DNA from 2 places in the Martelella endophytica genome. Region 2 is predicted to be linked to the other one. Evidence: predicted binding sites of a transcription regulator. Region 2 holds the regulator's gene; the other holds the start of a gene.
What was found. The regulator PhoB, encoded in region 2, activates phosphate uptake and scavenging genes when phosphate is short. The targets are predictions, from matches to a motif close to TGTCATNNANCTGTCAT.

Region 1: a site for PhoB is predicted at 2,272-2,288, ahead of TM49_RS15195 (bifunctional 2',3'-cyclic-nucleotide 2'-phosphodiesterase/3'-nucleotidase). Genes of this name have one in related genera too.

Annotation. Positions count from the first base shown of each region.
Region 1 covers NZ_CP010803.1:3,325,876-3,332,805, forward strand. Annotated here, with positions in the region: gene cckA (cell cycle histidine kinase CckA) at 1-141, shown strand, start outside; gene TM49_RS15195 (bifunctional 2',3'-cyclic-nucleotide 2'-phosphodiesterase/3'-nucleotidase) at 235-2,223, opposite strand; gene TM49_RS15200 (GNAT family N-acetyltransferase) at 2,427-3,008, shown strand; gene TM49_RS15205 (Lrp/AsnC family transcriptional regulator) at 3,013-3,507, opposite strand; gene TM49_RS15210 (PadR family transcriptional regulator) at 3,727-4,374, shown strand; gene TM49_RS15215 (GNAT family N-acetyltransferase) at 4,460-5,026, opposite strand; gene sseA (3-mercaptopyruvate sulfurtransferase) at 5,029-5,880, opposite strand; gene TM49_RS15225 (alanyl-tRNA editing protein) at 5,916-6,638, opposite strand; gene TM49_RS15230 (cysteine synthase A) at 6,649-6,930, opposite strand, start outside.
Region 2 covers NZ_CP010803.1:1,295,570-1,302,499, reverse strand. Annotated here, with positions in the region: gene TM49_RS05940 (orotate phosphoribosyltransferase) at 1-364, opposite strand, end outside; gene phoB (phosphate regulon transcriptional regulator PhoB) at 877-1,560, opposite strand; gene phoU (phosphate signaling complex protein PhoU) at 1,593-2,306, opposite strand; gene pstB (phosphate ABC transporter ATP-binding protein PstB) at 2,338-3,153, opposite strand; gene pstA (phosphate ABC transporter permease PstA) at 3,163-4,485, opposite strand; gene pstC (phosphate ABC transporter permease subunit PstC) at 4,482-5,969, opposite strand; gene TM49_RS05910 (PstS family phosphate ABC transporter substrate-binding protein) at 6,070-6,930, opposite strand, start outside.

The DNA of each region.
Region 1 (6,930 bases), 2.0 Mb from region 2:
AAGTTCATCTTCGTCTCCGGCTACGCCGACGATGCTTTCGCGAAGAACCTGCCTGACGACGCTAAGTTCGGCTTCCTGCCGAAGCCCTACAACCTGAAACAGCTTGTCGCGGCCGTCTGGGAGATGCTGCGCGAGGGCTGAGGCGCCGATCGCAGCTTGCGGTGCTTAGCGCACACCAAAAAGGGCGACCCCGCAGGGCCGCCCTTTTGCATTCGGGGATCGCTATCGGCGAGATCAGAGAACGACGCGGTAGAGCGCAAAGCCGTTCTCGCCGTCGCCGGCGGTCTCGATCTTGGCGCCCTTGACGTCGTCGATGTACTGGGCGGCGCGTGGGCCGGTCTCGAAGACGGCGGTGGTGCCCGGCATCGGATCGAAGGTCCAGTTGAAGTCGGCGGTCGGGTTGATCGTGCCCTGTTCGACGATATAGCGGACGATGACGTCGCGATTGGTATCGGGGCCGACGAAGATCACGACATCGCCGTTGATGCCGGGGAAGTTGCCACCGCCACCGGCGCGGTAGTTGTTGGTGGCGACAACGAATTTCTGCTCGGGGTCGATCGGCTTGCCGGCATAGGAGAGGTCGACGATGCGATGGCTGTCGGGATTGGCAAGCTCACCGCCCTTCGAATACCGCGCCGGCTGTGACAGGTCGATGCGGTAGTTCACGCCGTCGATGACATCGAAATTGTAGGACGGGAAGTCCGGGTTGAGGAGCGGTGCATCCTGTGCGCCGTCGGCCACCTGGTTGAACATGCCGGCCGACATTTCCAGCCATTCCTTGACCTGTGCGCCGGTGATCAGCACGGCGCGCGTGGTGTTCGGGTAGAGGTAGAGGTCGGCGACGTTCTTGATGGCGACGTCACCGGCGGGAACTTCCGTATAATAGTCCGGACCACCGCGACCACCGGCCTTGAAGGGGGCGGCTGCGGAGAGCACCGGATAATCCTTGTATTCGCCGTCCTTCAGCATGTCCTTGGTGTACCAGGTCTGGGCCTGCGACACGATCTGCACCGAGGGGTCGTCGGCGACCAGAGCGAAATAGGACTGCAGCGGCGCCGCGGTCTTGCCGACGGGGGTGCGGACATATTCGAGCGTCGCCTGGTGATCGGCTTCCGCGGCGGCAACGACCTCCGGGTCGGACTCGACGTCGGCGACCACCTGGCGATCCTCGTTGCGGTGGTAGATCGGGCGTGCCTCGACCGTGAAGTCGGCAATCGTCCAGCTGTCGCCATCCTTTTCGAGGAGCAGGTCGACGAGGCCCATATGCGAGCCCCAGAACCCGGCCATCACGGCCGGTTTGCCCTTCAGCGTGCCCTTTCCGATGTCGGCGCCCTCGACGCCGGCGAAATCGTCGGAGCCCGGGAAGACGAGGTGCTGGTGACCGGTGAAGACGACGTCGATGCCGTCGACATCGGCGAGATAAAGCGAGGCGTTTTCCATCATCGGCGCGGGGCCGGTACCATCAATGCCGGAATGCGACAGCGCCACGATGATATCGGCGCCCTCCTGCTTCATCACGGGTACCCAGGCCTCGGCTGCTTCGACAATGTCGCGGGTGTTGGCCTTGCCCTTCAGGTTCTTCTCGTCCCAGACCATGATCTGCGGCGGCACGAAGCCGATGAAGCCGATCCTGACGGGGCTTTCATTGCCGTCACCGTCCTTGATCATCTTTTCCTTGATGATGTACGGCTTGAACATCAACGCGTCTTTGGTCGGATCGTCGGCGAGCTCGCCGGACGTCAGATTGGCGCAGACGTAAGGAAAGTTGGCGCCGCTCACGACCTTGTCCATGAAATCGAGGCCATAGTTGAATTCGTGGTTGCCGAGCGTGCCGGCATCATAGCCGAGCACGTTCATCGCCTTGATCACGGGGTGTACATCGCCGACCTTCATGCCGCGCTCATAGGCGATGTAGTCGCCCATCGGGTTGCCCTGCAGGAAGTCGCCATTGTCCATCAGCATCGAATTGGTTGATTCGGCCCGGATGCCATCGATGATGGTCGCCGTGCGCGCGAGGCCCATCGTGTCGTTCGGTCGGTCGGCATAGTAGTCGTAGGGGAAGACATTGACGTGGATGTCCGTGGTCTCCATCAGCCGAAGATGCGCCTGGTTGGCGGCGGCCCTCGCCGAGAAGGGATGCAGCATGACGAGGGCGGAGGCTGCGGTCATGCCGCGCAGAAGGCTGCGGCGCGAGATCGGCGGTAGAGCGGGATTCGGGTTCATGCGTCGGCTCCGGAGTTCTGGAATATCAGGCTGGTTTGCACCGCGTGTGTGACAGGCGATTGACACAGCCCATGGTATGAGCTGCGACTTTGTGACAGGCTAGCTCATCGGGTGGAAAATCCAAATGGCTTTTCGCGCGGAGGAAGAAATCGCCATGCGCCGGCCGGGCGAGAGCTTGGCAGGCGTCATGAAGGAGGGTGGCATTGGTCGGTAGTTTCACAATTCGGGATGCAAGGCGGGAGGATGCGCCGGACATCGTTAGGCTCATCAACATTGCCGGGCACGGCCTGCCGCTCTGGTGCTGGAGCCGGCTCGATGGCGGTGGTGAGGATGCCTGGCAGGCAGGCCGCGATTTCGTCGCGCGCGAGGACAAGGCGATCTCCTGGAAGAACGGCACGGTGGCAACGCTCGGCTCGGACGTTGCCGCGGTGCTGATCGCCTTTCATCTCGACGGCGACGCGCCGGGCTATGGAGCCGAGCGCGACCATCCGGTCTTTGCGCCGCTGAAAGCCCTGAAGGTGAGGGCGGCCGGTACCTTTCATCTGCATGTGCTTGCAGCCTACGCCGAGTATCGTGGCCGCGGGCTCGGATCTATCCTCATCGACAAGGCTGAACGGCTGTCGCATGGCCGCGATCTCAGCCTGATCCTCTCGGATGCGAACGGGCCGGCGCGTCGCTTCTACGCGCGGTTGGGGTTTGAGGAGGCCGACCGTCTTCCGATCGTCACCACGGACGACTGGCAGGCGGAAGGCGAAAACTGGCTGCTCCTCGTCAAGAAGGGGTGATCGTTCACCCCGCCGCGCCAGGCGGTTCGACGGTATCGTCATCGACGCCTACATTGAAGCGTTCGATGATCGGCCGCAGCGCGAAGGACGAGTTGATCTGCACCACATGCGGCAGGGCGGAGAGCCAGTCGCGGTGGATACGCTCGTAATCCTTGAGGTCCTTGGCCGCGACGCGCATGACATAGTCATATTCGCCCGAGACCATGTAGCAGACGATGATGTTGGGGCAGCGCTTCACCGCTTCCTCGAATTCGGAAAGCGTTCGGGCGAACTGGCCGGAAAGCGAAATGTGCACCAGCGCCGTCATCTTGTAGCCGAGCGCTTCCGGTGAGATTTTCGCGGTGTAGCCCTCGATCACGCCGCTCTTTTCCAGTATGTCGAGCCGGCGTGAGCACGCCGATGGCGACAGCCCGACGGTTTCGGCCAGTTCCGCATTGGTGATGCGGCCGTTACTCTGCAGCGCCCGCAGGATGGCACGATCAATGTCGTCGAGTTCCATCTTTCGAACTCCCTTCGATTTTTTCTCTTTATCGTCGAGCAATATACGAATTTGCGTCCGATACAAGGTGTTTTCCGCAAGGAAACATCAATCCGGCGGTGTGCGTTACCGATCCTTATCTGTCGCAAAAATATGATTTAGATATATCGAAACCACTTGCGGATCTGAGAAGTCGGACTATGTTTAGATATATCGAAAACATAACGGAAGGATTGTCACATGCGTGGCAGATTTGAACATTTCGACATGCGGGAGTTTCTCGCCATGGGGCGGGGCCCAGGCCATCGCCATGGGCGCGGCGGACCCGGCGGGCGCGGTTTCGGCGATGATGACGGCAATGGTCGCATCGGTCGCTTCCTCGGCCAGGGGCGCATTCGCGTGCTGGTGCTGCAGTTGATCTCGGAGGAGCCGCGGCACGGCTACGAGATCATCAAGGCGATCGAGGAAATGAGCGGCGGCTTCTATTCGCCGAGCCCGGGCGTCATTTACCCGACGCTCTCCTATCTCGAGGAAGGCGGCTATGTGGTCGCCGAAAGCGAGGGCAACAAGAAACGCTACTCCATCACCGAAGAGGGCAAGACCTACCTCGACGAACAGGAGCCGGAAGCGGCGATGGCGGTGAAGGCGCTGCAGATGGTCGCCGAGCGGCTCAAGTTCCGCCAGAAGAAGTGGGACCGCGCCAGGGGCGGCGGCAATCTGCCGAAGAGCGTCGAAGCGGCCTTCCTGAACCTCCGCGAGGTGGTCGACCGCAAGCTGGAAGAAGACGAGGCTGCCGCCGGTACCATCGTGCGCGCTCTGCTCGACTTCGCCGAAAAGCTCGAAGACGACGACCTCCCGTCAGGCTTCGCGCCGCCGCGGGAAAGCTGAAGCGGGAAGCAAACATCATCGATCTCTCCCCTTGGGGGGAGATCGATGATGGCAAAGTTCTGCCGGCCCTCTTCGGGCGCCCAACCTAAAGCTTGCGTGCAAACGCCAGGAGCTCGGCGTCGCTCAGCGGCGTGATCTCGCTTTCATAGGTCGAAACCGGGGAAAAGCCGAACTGCTGGTAGAGCTGGAGTGCGCGCGGATGGTCGAGATTGTTGGTCTCGGTCACAACCTTTTCCGGCTTGTCGGACCAGATCGCCTTCAGCCCCTGCAGCAGGAACCATTTGCCGACGCCGAAGCCGAGCGCGCGCTCGAACAGGCCGAAATGCACCAGTTCGGTGATGCCGTCGTCCTTGCGATGGTATTCGTAGAAGCCCGCCGGTGCGCCCTCCAGGTAGAAGACGGTGATCGTCGTCCGGTCGTTGTGGATGGTTTGCGAGAGTGTCTCGTCGCTCATCCGCAGTCTGTCGACCCACTCCCAGCGCGTGCCCACCTGGCGGTAGAGAAAGCGATAGAAGGGCAGCGGAATTTCCGGCACGCGCATCAGCGCGATATGCAGGCTCGACGGCGCGATCATGTGCGCTTTCGGCGGCGCCGTCATTTCCAGGCGGGTGACATGAACACGGAGCGGGCCGGGCTTCTCTTCTTCCTGCATACTCAGGCCTTTCCGGTCACAATGGCGGTATCGTCGCGGCTGCCCCATTCCGACCAGGAACCGTCATAGAGCGTGTTGTCGGCGTGCCCGACGCTTTCAAGCGCGAGCGTGATGATGGCGGCCGTGACGCCGGAGCCGCAACTGGTGACGACGGGGCGGTCGAGATCGATGCCGGCCTCGTCGAACATGGCGCGAAGCTCTTCCACCGTCTTGAACTTTCCATCCTTCGAGAAGCTGCCGGCGGGCAAGTTGCGGGCGCCGGGCATATGGCCGGAGCGCATGCCAGGGCGAGGCTCAGGTTCGACGGCCTCGAAGCGGCCGGCGCCGCGCGCATCGGCGATCTGGCGTTTGCCGGAGCCGACGATGTCGCGCATGGCCTCGAAGGAGGTCACGCGTTCGTCGCGGAAAGCAGGGATGAAGGTCTTGGCCGGTCGCGCCGGCGTCTCGGTTTCGAGGGGGCGGCTCTCGGCCTTCCAGCCGTCGAGGCCGCCGTCGAGAGCGTAGACGTCCTCGGCGCCCATGATCCGCAGCATCCACCACACCCGCGGCGCGGCGAAGAATCCGGGGCCGTCATAGACGACGATGGTATCGCCTTCCCCAATGCCGAGCCGGCCCATTTCAGCGGCGAAGAATTCTGGTGCGGGCAGGGTGTGCGGCAGGCCGGATTCCTTGTCGGCGATCTCGTCCTGATCGAAGAACACGGCGCCGGGAAGATGGCCGGCGGCATATTCCGCCTTGGCGTCGCGCTGATGGGCGGGCAGGTACCATGACGCATCGACGACGGCAAAGCCGGGCGAACCGAGACGCTCGGCGACCCAGTCCGGCGACACCACGAAACGGCTTTTCGAACTCATCTTGCAAAACTCCTCAACATGACCCCGGCCTCGTCTCACGCACCGAAGCGGATACGGAAGCGCCGGTTTTCACGGCCTTTCTTTTCGATCTTGCCGATATGAACCGCGCCGACGGCGGCGGTCGAGCGGACATGCGTGCCGCCGCAGGGCTGGCTGTCGACGGCAGCGTCTTCGCCGATGCAGATCAGCGAAACCCGCCCGAGCCCCATCGGCGGTCGGACGTTCTTCGACTTGACGATGTCCGGATTGGCGGCGAGGTCCGCATCGGTGATCCATTGCACATAGATCGGATGATCCTCCTCGACCAGGCGCATCATCGCGGCTGTCACCGCCTCCTTGTCGATGGTCTCGCTCATGTCGAAATCGACGCGCGATTCGTCCTCGCCGACGGACGCCCCCGTGATTGGACAAGGACAGACGACGGAAAGAAGATGACAGGCGGTATGCATGCGCATCAGCTTTTCGCGGCGCGGCCAGTCGATCTCGAGCGTCAGGGCATCGCCAAGGGCGGGCGGCGTTTCGCCGTCCGCCGGCACATGCAGGATGGTGTCCTTGGCTGCGCCGTGGCGGGTGATGTCGAGCCTGATCGAGCGGCCGTCAGCGCTGTGTGCGACGCCGGTATCCCCCGGCTGACCGCCGGAGGTGGCGTAAAAGCAGGTCCGGTCCGTTTCGAAGGTTCCGTCTTCATGCACTGCCGTAACCACCGCATCGCATTTCTGGAGATAGAAGTCGTCGCGGTAGAGGGCATCAACAGGCATGGAACACTTTCTATTCGAACGGGACGGCAATCTCCGTGTTGGCGGCGATCCAGCCCGGAATGGGCAGCCCCTTTTCCCTGAGGAAGGTGGGGTTGAAAAGCTTCGACTGATACCGGTTGCCATAGTCACAGAGTACGGTGACGATGGTGTGGCCGGGACCGAGCGTGCGCGCCAGGCGGATAGCACCGGCTATATTGATGCCCGATGAACCGCCAAGGCACAAGCCCTCGTGCTCGACGAGGTCGAAGATCAGCGGTAGTGCCTCGCTGTCGGGGATGCGGAAGGCGAAGTC
Region 2 (6,930 bases):
TGCCCTCGATCTGGGCGTTGCGGCCGTAGCCCTTCGGCTTCTTGCGCACGTAGATCATCGGTAGTTCCAGCCGGTCGGCCAGAAGGGCGGCGAAGGGAATACCCGCCGTCTCGCCACCGGCAACGCAATCGAAGCGCTCGAAACCGGCTTGCTTCAGCACGGTTGCCGCCGCGAAATCCATCAGCGTGGAGCGCACGCGCGGATAGGAGAGCAGCTTGCGGCAATCGATATAGACTGGGCTGACGAGACCGGAGGAGAGCTTGTAGGGCTCGTCGGGGGCGAAATGCACCGCCTCGATTTCCCACAGCATCCGGGCCATCAATTCACCCATCACCGCCGGGTCGGCAAAACTCGCTCTTGTCATTTCGGTCCCTTTCATCTCGCCCGGCTTCGCGCGCCGGCTGCGGGAGGAGCAACCGGGGAAGGCTTCGGGTGGCGCCGCGCGGCGGCTTCGGTTCTGTCCGTGCCCTTTTCAGGCGGAAAAATCAATCGCCCGATACGGAAAGAGCGGTCAACCGCCCGCTCCGGCGCCCCGAAGATAACGAAACATTGGGCCGCCGCAATGACGGAAACCATCTTCGCAGAAGGAATTGCGTTTCATTGCCCTCCTCCTTGAGGAGGTGCTATCGCATATGGCTTCACCGCAAAGCCTCAAGTCTTCTCGCCCCGGAGGGGAGAGATGTCGCGACAGCGACAGTGAGGGGGGACGTTATCCAAGCTGACGTCCTCAAGAACGGACATGCTGCTTCACCCTCACTGCCCCTTTCGGGGCATCTCTCCCGCAAGCGGGAGAGAGTATATGGAGCGAGATCCAAGGCCATCTGAGATAGCCCTCCCTTGAGGGGCGAAGATCGGTTGGGGGCGATGCGCTAGCCCTCAGACTTCCATCGCATAACCCGCGCCGCGCACGGTGCGGATGACGTCGGGCATCTGGGAGAAGTTCAGCGCCTTGCGCAGCCGGCCGACATGGACGTCGACCGTGCGTTCGTCGACATAGATGTCGTGGCCCCAGACGCCATCGAGAAGCTGAGCGCGGGAGAAGACGCGGCCGGGCGAACTCATCAGGAATTCGAGCAGGCGGAACTCGGTCGGGCCGAGGCGGACCTCACGGCTCTTGCGGTGGACGCGGTGGGTCTCCCGGTCGAGCTCGATATCGCCGCATTTGAGCACGGTGGAAAGCACTTCCGGCCGGGCCCTGCGCAGGATCGCCCTGACACGGGCCATCAGTTCCGGTGTCGAGAACGGTTTCACCACATAATCGTCGGCGCCGATGGCAAGGCCCCTCACCCGCTCGCTTTCCTCGCCGCGCGCGGTCAGCATGATGATCGGCAGACGTTCGGTCTCGGGACGCATCCTCAGGCGCCGGCAGAGCTCGATGCCGGAGACGCCGGGCAGCATCCAGTCGAGCAGCAGCAGGTCGGGCACCCATTCCTGCAGGCGGATTTCGGCCTCGTCCCCGCGCAGGATGGTCTCGACCTCATAGCCTTCGGCTTCCAGATTGTATCGCAGCAGAACGCTCAGGGCCTCTTCGTCTTCAACGACGGCAATCTTCGGCACCATGGATCTCAAACTCCGTTATCGTGGCTTGTCGTTCAGGTATCACTGGAGCCGACGGCCGCGGTATTGTCGTCCTTCGGACGCTCTCCCTGCGGCTGGGCGCCGGTGGCGATGTAGTAGATCATCTCGGCAATGTTGGTCGCATGGTCGCCGATACGCTCGATGTTCTTGGCGCAGAACAGAAGATGCGTGCAGGTGGTGATGTTGCGCGGATCTTCCATCATGTAGGTCAGAAGCTCGCGGAACAGCGAGGTGTAGATCGCGTCGATCTCCTCGTCGCGCTCGCGGATCGAATTGGCCTTGTCGGCCTGGCGCGAATTGTAGGCGTCGAGCACTTCCTTGAGCTGCAGCAGCGCCAGTTCGGACAGATGCTCGATGCCGTGGGCGAGCTTGCGCGGCACGCCGGTGCCCTGCACCGAGATCACCCGCTTGGCGGTGTTCTTGGCCATGTCGCCGACGCGCTCGAGATCGGCGGCGATGCGGATCGCGCCCATGATTTCGCGCAGGTCCGAGGCGACCGGCTGGCGTCTTGCGATGATCACCACCGCCTTGTCGCCGATCTCGCGCTCGGCCTCGTCGAGAACCAGGTCGTCGGAAATCACCTTCTGGGCAAGGGCGCTGTCGGTGTTGACCAGCGCCTCGACCGATTCGCTCACCATCTCCTCGGCAAGTCCGCCCATTTCCGAAATGCGGCGCTGCAGGTATTTCAGCTCTTCATCAAAGGCTGTCAGAATATGCGAAGGGGCCATTGTCGTTCCTTCCCTCAGTAAATGCAGGCGCTCAACCGAAGCGTCCCATGATGTAATCCTGGGTGCGGCTGTCGGCCGGATTGGTGAAGATCGTGTCGGTGTCGTTTTCCTCGACCATATGGCCGAGATGGAACATGGCCGTGCGCTCGGAAACGCGGGCGGCCTGCTGCATCGAGTGGGTCACCATCACGATCGTGTAGTTCTGCTTCAACTCGCTGATCAGCTCCTCGACGCGCGCCGTGGCGATCGGGTCGAGCGCCGAGCAGGGTTCGTCCATCAGGATCACCTCCGGGCTGACGGCGATGGCGCGGGCGATGCAGAGCCGCTGCTGTTGACCGCCGGAGAGGCTGGTGCCGGGCTCGTGCAAGCGATCCTTGACCTCGTTGAAGAGCCCCGCCTTCTGCAGGCTGGTCTCGACGATCTGGTCGAAATCGGCGCGGTGGCGAGCCAGTCCGTGGATGCGCGGGCCGTAAGCGACGTTCTCGTAGATCGACTTCGGAAACGGGTTCGGGTTCTGGAACACCATGCCGACACGGGCGCGCAGCTCCACGACGTCGATGCCGGACTTGTAGATGTCCTCGCCATCGAGCGTGATCTCGCCGGTGACGCGGCAGTTGTCGATGGTGTCGTTCATCCGGTTCAGCGTGCGCAGGAAGGTCGACTTGCCGCAGCCGGACGGGCCGATCAGCGCGGTGACGGCGTTTTCGCGGATATTGAGGTCGACATCGAACAGGGCGCGCTTCTCGCCGTAGTAAACGGAGACCTTGCTGCCGGCCATCTTGTGGGTATTAGCGTTCATTTTGTCGTTCAAAGCCTTTTTCGCGTCGGGTCCGGTCATCGCATTCATGGTTTTCTCCTACCACCGTCGCTCGAAGCGACGCCGAAGGATCACGGCCGTCAGGTTCATCAGGATCAGGAACACCAGCAGCACGATGATGGCGGCGGAGGTGCGCTCGACGAAGGCGCGTTCCGCCTCGCCGGCCCACATGTAGATCTGCACCGGCAGCGCGGTTGCCGGATCGAGCGGGGTTGCCGGATAGTCGGCAACGAAGGCGACCATGCCGATCAAGAGCAGCGGCGCGGTCTCGCCGAGCGCGCGGGCAAGGCCGATGATCGTGCCGGTGAGGATGCCGGGCATGGCAAGCGGCAGCACGTGGTGGAACACCGCCTGCATCTTCGAGGCGCCGACGCCGAGTGCCGCCGAACGGATCGAGGGCGGTACCGCCTTCAGCGCCGCGCGGGTGGCGATGATGATCGTCGGCAGCGTCATCAGCGTCAGCACCAGCCCACCGACCAGCGAGGCCGAGCGTGGCAGGCCGAGGAAGCCGATGAAGACGGCAAGGCCGAGTAGGCCGAAGACAATGGAGGGCACCGCCGCCAGATTGTTGATGTTGACCTCGATGACATCCGTCAACCGATTCTTCGGCGCGAATTCCTCCAGATAGATGGCCGAGGCGACGCCGAGCGGCAGCGACAGGACGAGCACGATGCCCATCATGTAGAGCGTGCCGACGAAGGCGACGCCGATGCCGGCCGATTCCGGACGGGAGGAAGCGCCATGGGTGAAGAAGCCGGTGTTGAAGCTCGTCTTCAGCCGGCCATCGGCCTTCAGTTCGTTCATCCAGGCGAGCTGCTGATCGGATACCCTGCGGCTGGTTTCCGGAACCGAAAGATCGATCTGTCCCTTGTTGGCCGAGTCGATATCGGCAGCGGCCAGCAGCCGCACATCCTGCGTCTTGCCGATCACGCCCGGATCCTTCAGCACGACATCGCGCAGTTCGACGCGGGAGCTGCGGGAAATCATCCGCATCGCTTCCCGCATCTCCGCCTTGTTGGCGAGGTCGATGCCGAGCGTCTTCGCCAGCGCGTCCTGCACCAGCAGCGGATAGTTGGCGGTCAGAAGCAGGTTCTGATCCGACCGGCGCTGATTGTCCGGATCGATGACATCGGCGCTGAAGGTGATCGGCAGCGTGATCGTGGTCTGCTGGAAGGCCGTGAAGCCCTTGCCCGCGACCGAATAGAGCAGTGCGACGAGGAAGAACAGGCCGATCGCAATCGCAAGCCTGCCGAAGACGCGAAAGCGTCTTTCAGCGGCATGGCGGCGCTTCAGCCCGCTGCGGCGGCGCTCGGCGAGCTTGGCACGGACTTCCGCGGCATCGTTTCCGGTCGGCAAACTCATTGATACTGCTCCCGGTACTTGCGCACGACGTAGAGCGCGTAAACGTTAAGGCAGAGCGTGATGACGAACAGCGTCAGACCGAGCGCGAAGGCCACCAGCGTCTGCGGCGTGTTGAACTCGAGGTCGCCGGTCAGCTGATTGACGATCTTGACCGTCACCGTCGTCATCGGCTCGAACGGGTTGAGCTGCAGATTGGCGGCCACACCGGCGGCGAGCACGACGATCATGGTCTCACCGATGGCGCGCGAGGCCGTCAAGAGCAGCGCCCCGACAATGCCCGGAAGGGCGGCCGGCATCACCACCCGCTTGATCGTTTCCGACTGCGTGGCACCGAGGCCGAGCGAGCCCTTGCGCAGACTGTCCGGCACGGCGTTGATGATATCATCCGACAGCGACGAAACGAAGGGGATGAGCATGATGCCCATGACGATGCCCGCCGTCAGCACTGACTGCGCCTCGATGAAGTTGCGATAATTGCCCGTCAGAAGATTGTTCAGCTCGGCGGAGAGATCACGCAGAAGCGGACCGACGGTCACCAGCGCGAAGAAGCCGTAGACGATGGTCGGGATGCCGGCCAGCACTTCGAGCAGCGGCTTGGCGATGGCCCTCAGCCGCGAGCTTGCATATTCGGACATGTAGATTGCCGCGTAGAGCCCGATCGGCACCGCCACGGCCATCGCCACCAGCGAGATGTAGATGGTGCCGGCGAGCAGCGGGATCAGGCCGAACTGGCCGGCAGAGCCCGCCTCGCCCGCTGCGGCGAAACGCGGATCCCAGACCGTGCCGAAGAAGAAATCGATCGGCGAGACCTGTGAGAAGAAGCGCAGGGTCTCCGACAGCATCGATAGCACGATGCCGACCGTGGTGATGATCGCGATCGACGAGGCGATCAGAAGCGTGGCCAGCACCACCCGCTCGACGCTGTTGCGCGCCTTGAAGGCGGGACGGACAGCGCGATAGGCAAGCGCAAGCGAGACCAGAGAGACGGCAAGCACGATCGCCGCCATGGCATAGCTGCTCTTCGCCGAAAGCGCGTTCATGCGCTCGGCCGATTGCAGCACGAAGGCCGGTGGATTGGCGGCGAGCGGTATGCCGTTTCTCGCCAGCACCTGACGGAGCTGATCGGTATCGGCGCTGACCTGCGCCCTAGCTTCCGGCGACAGCTGGCGCAGGCCATAGGCAACCGAGGTGACGGTGTTGAAGGTGAGGCTCTGCTGCGACACCGGCTCCAGGCGCACGCTCTCGGGAAAATCCTTGCGGATTTCCGCACCGATGAGGAGCGGGCTCGCAATCATCCAGACCGCCATCACCAGCGCGGCCGGCACGACCGTTACAATCGCCACGAAGCTTGCATGATGGACAGGCCGCGAATTGAGCCGGGTCGAGCCCTGTCGCGCCAGTGCCAGCGCCCGGGCCCTTGCCGCGAAGAAACCGCCTGCGCCGAAAAGGGCGACCAGAGCCACGATGATCAAAAAGACATGCATATGTCCGTTCCAGACCGCCGGTTTGAGCCGGCCATGTTCCGGCGACGCCAATTGCGGCACCGGGTTTCATTTGCCCGGGCGGCGCGCCGCCCGTTGGAATTCACTGCGTCATCGTCACGCCGGCGTCGAAATCGGCGCGGATCTTTGCCCGCTCGGCGCTTGACGACGGCACGAGGCCATATTCGGCAAGCGGCCCGTCGGGGCCAGCCATGTCGTCGGACAGGAAGAAATCGACATATTCCTTCAGCCCGGCGATGACACCGACATGCGGCTTCTTGACGTAGAAATAGAGCGGTCGCGATACCGGATATTCGCCGGAGGCAACCGTTTCAGCCGAGGGCACAACGTCCGAAATCGTCGCGACATTCAGCTTGTCGGCATTGTTTTCGTAGAAGGATAGGCCGAAGACGCCGATGCCGGTGCGGCTTGCGATGACGCGGGCCAGCGTTTCCGAATAGTCGCCGTCGATCGCCGGGGCGCGGCCGTCCTTGCGCACAGCAATGCATTTCTGGCCGCCCTCGACCTTGCCGAAGTTCGACACCAGGAATTCGGCGGCACCGGCGGCCTCGCAGCCGACCTTGAGCACCTTTTCCTCGAATACTTCGCGGGTCCCGTGCTTTTCGCCGGGGATATAGGCGGTGATCTCGACGTCCGGCAGGGAGGGGTCGACTTCCGACCAGCGTCGGTAGGGATTGGCCACGACAACGCCGTCCATCACCAGTTCGGCGGCGAGCGCCTTGTAGAGCTCAAGCGGGGTCAGGTCGATCTCGGGCATGGAGGCGTCGGTGGCGAAGACGATGCCATCGTAGCCGAACGGGATTTCGAAAATGCCGCTGACGCCGTTTTCGACGCAGTTCTCGATCTCGCCTCCACGGATCGGACGCGAGGCATTGGCAATGTCGATCGTGCGCGGCCCGACACCGCGGCAGAATTCCTTCAGGCCCGCCGAGGAGCCGCCCGA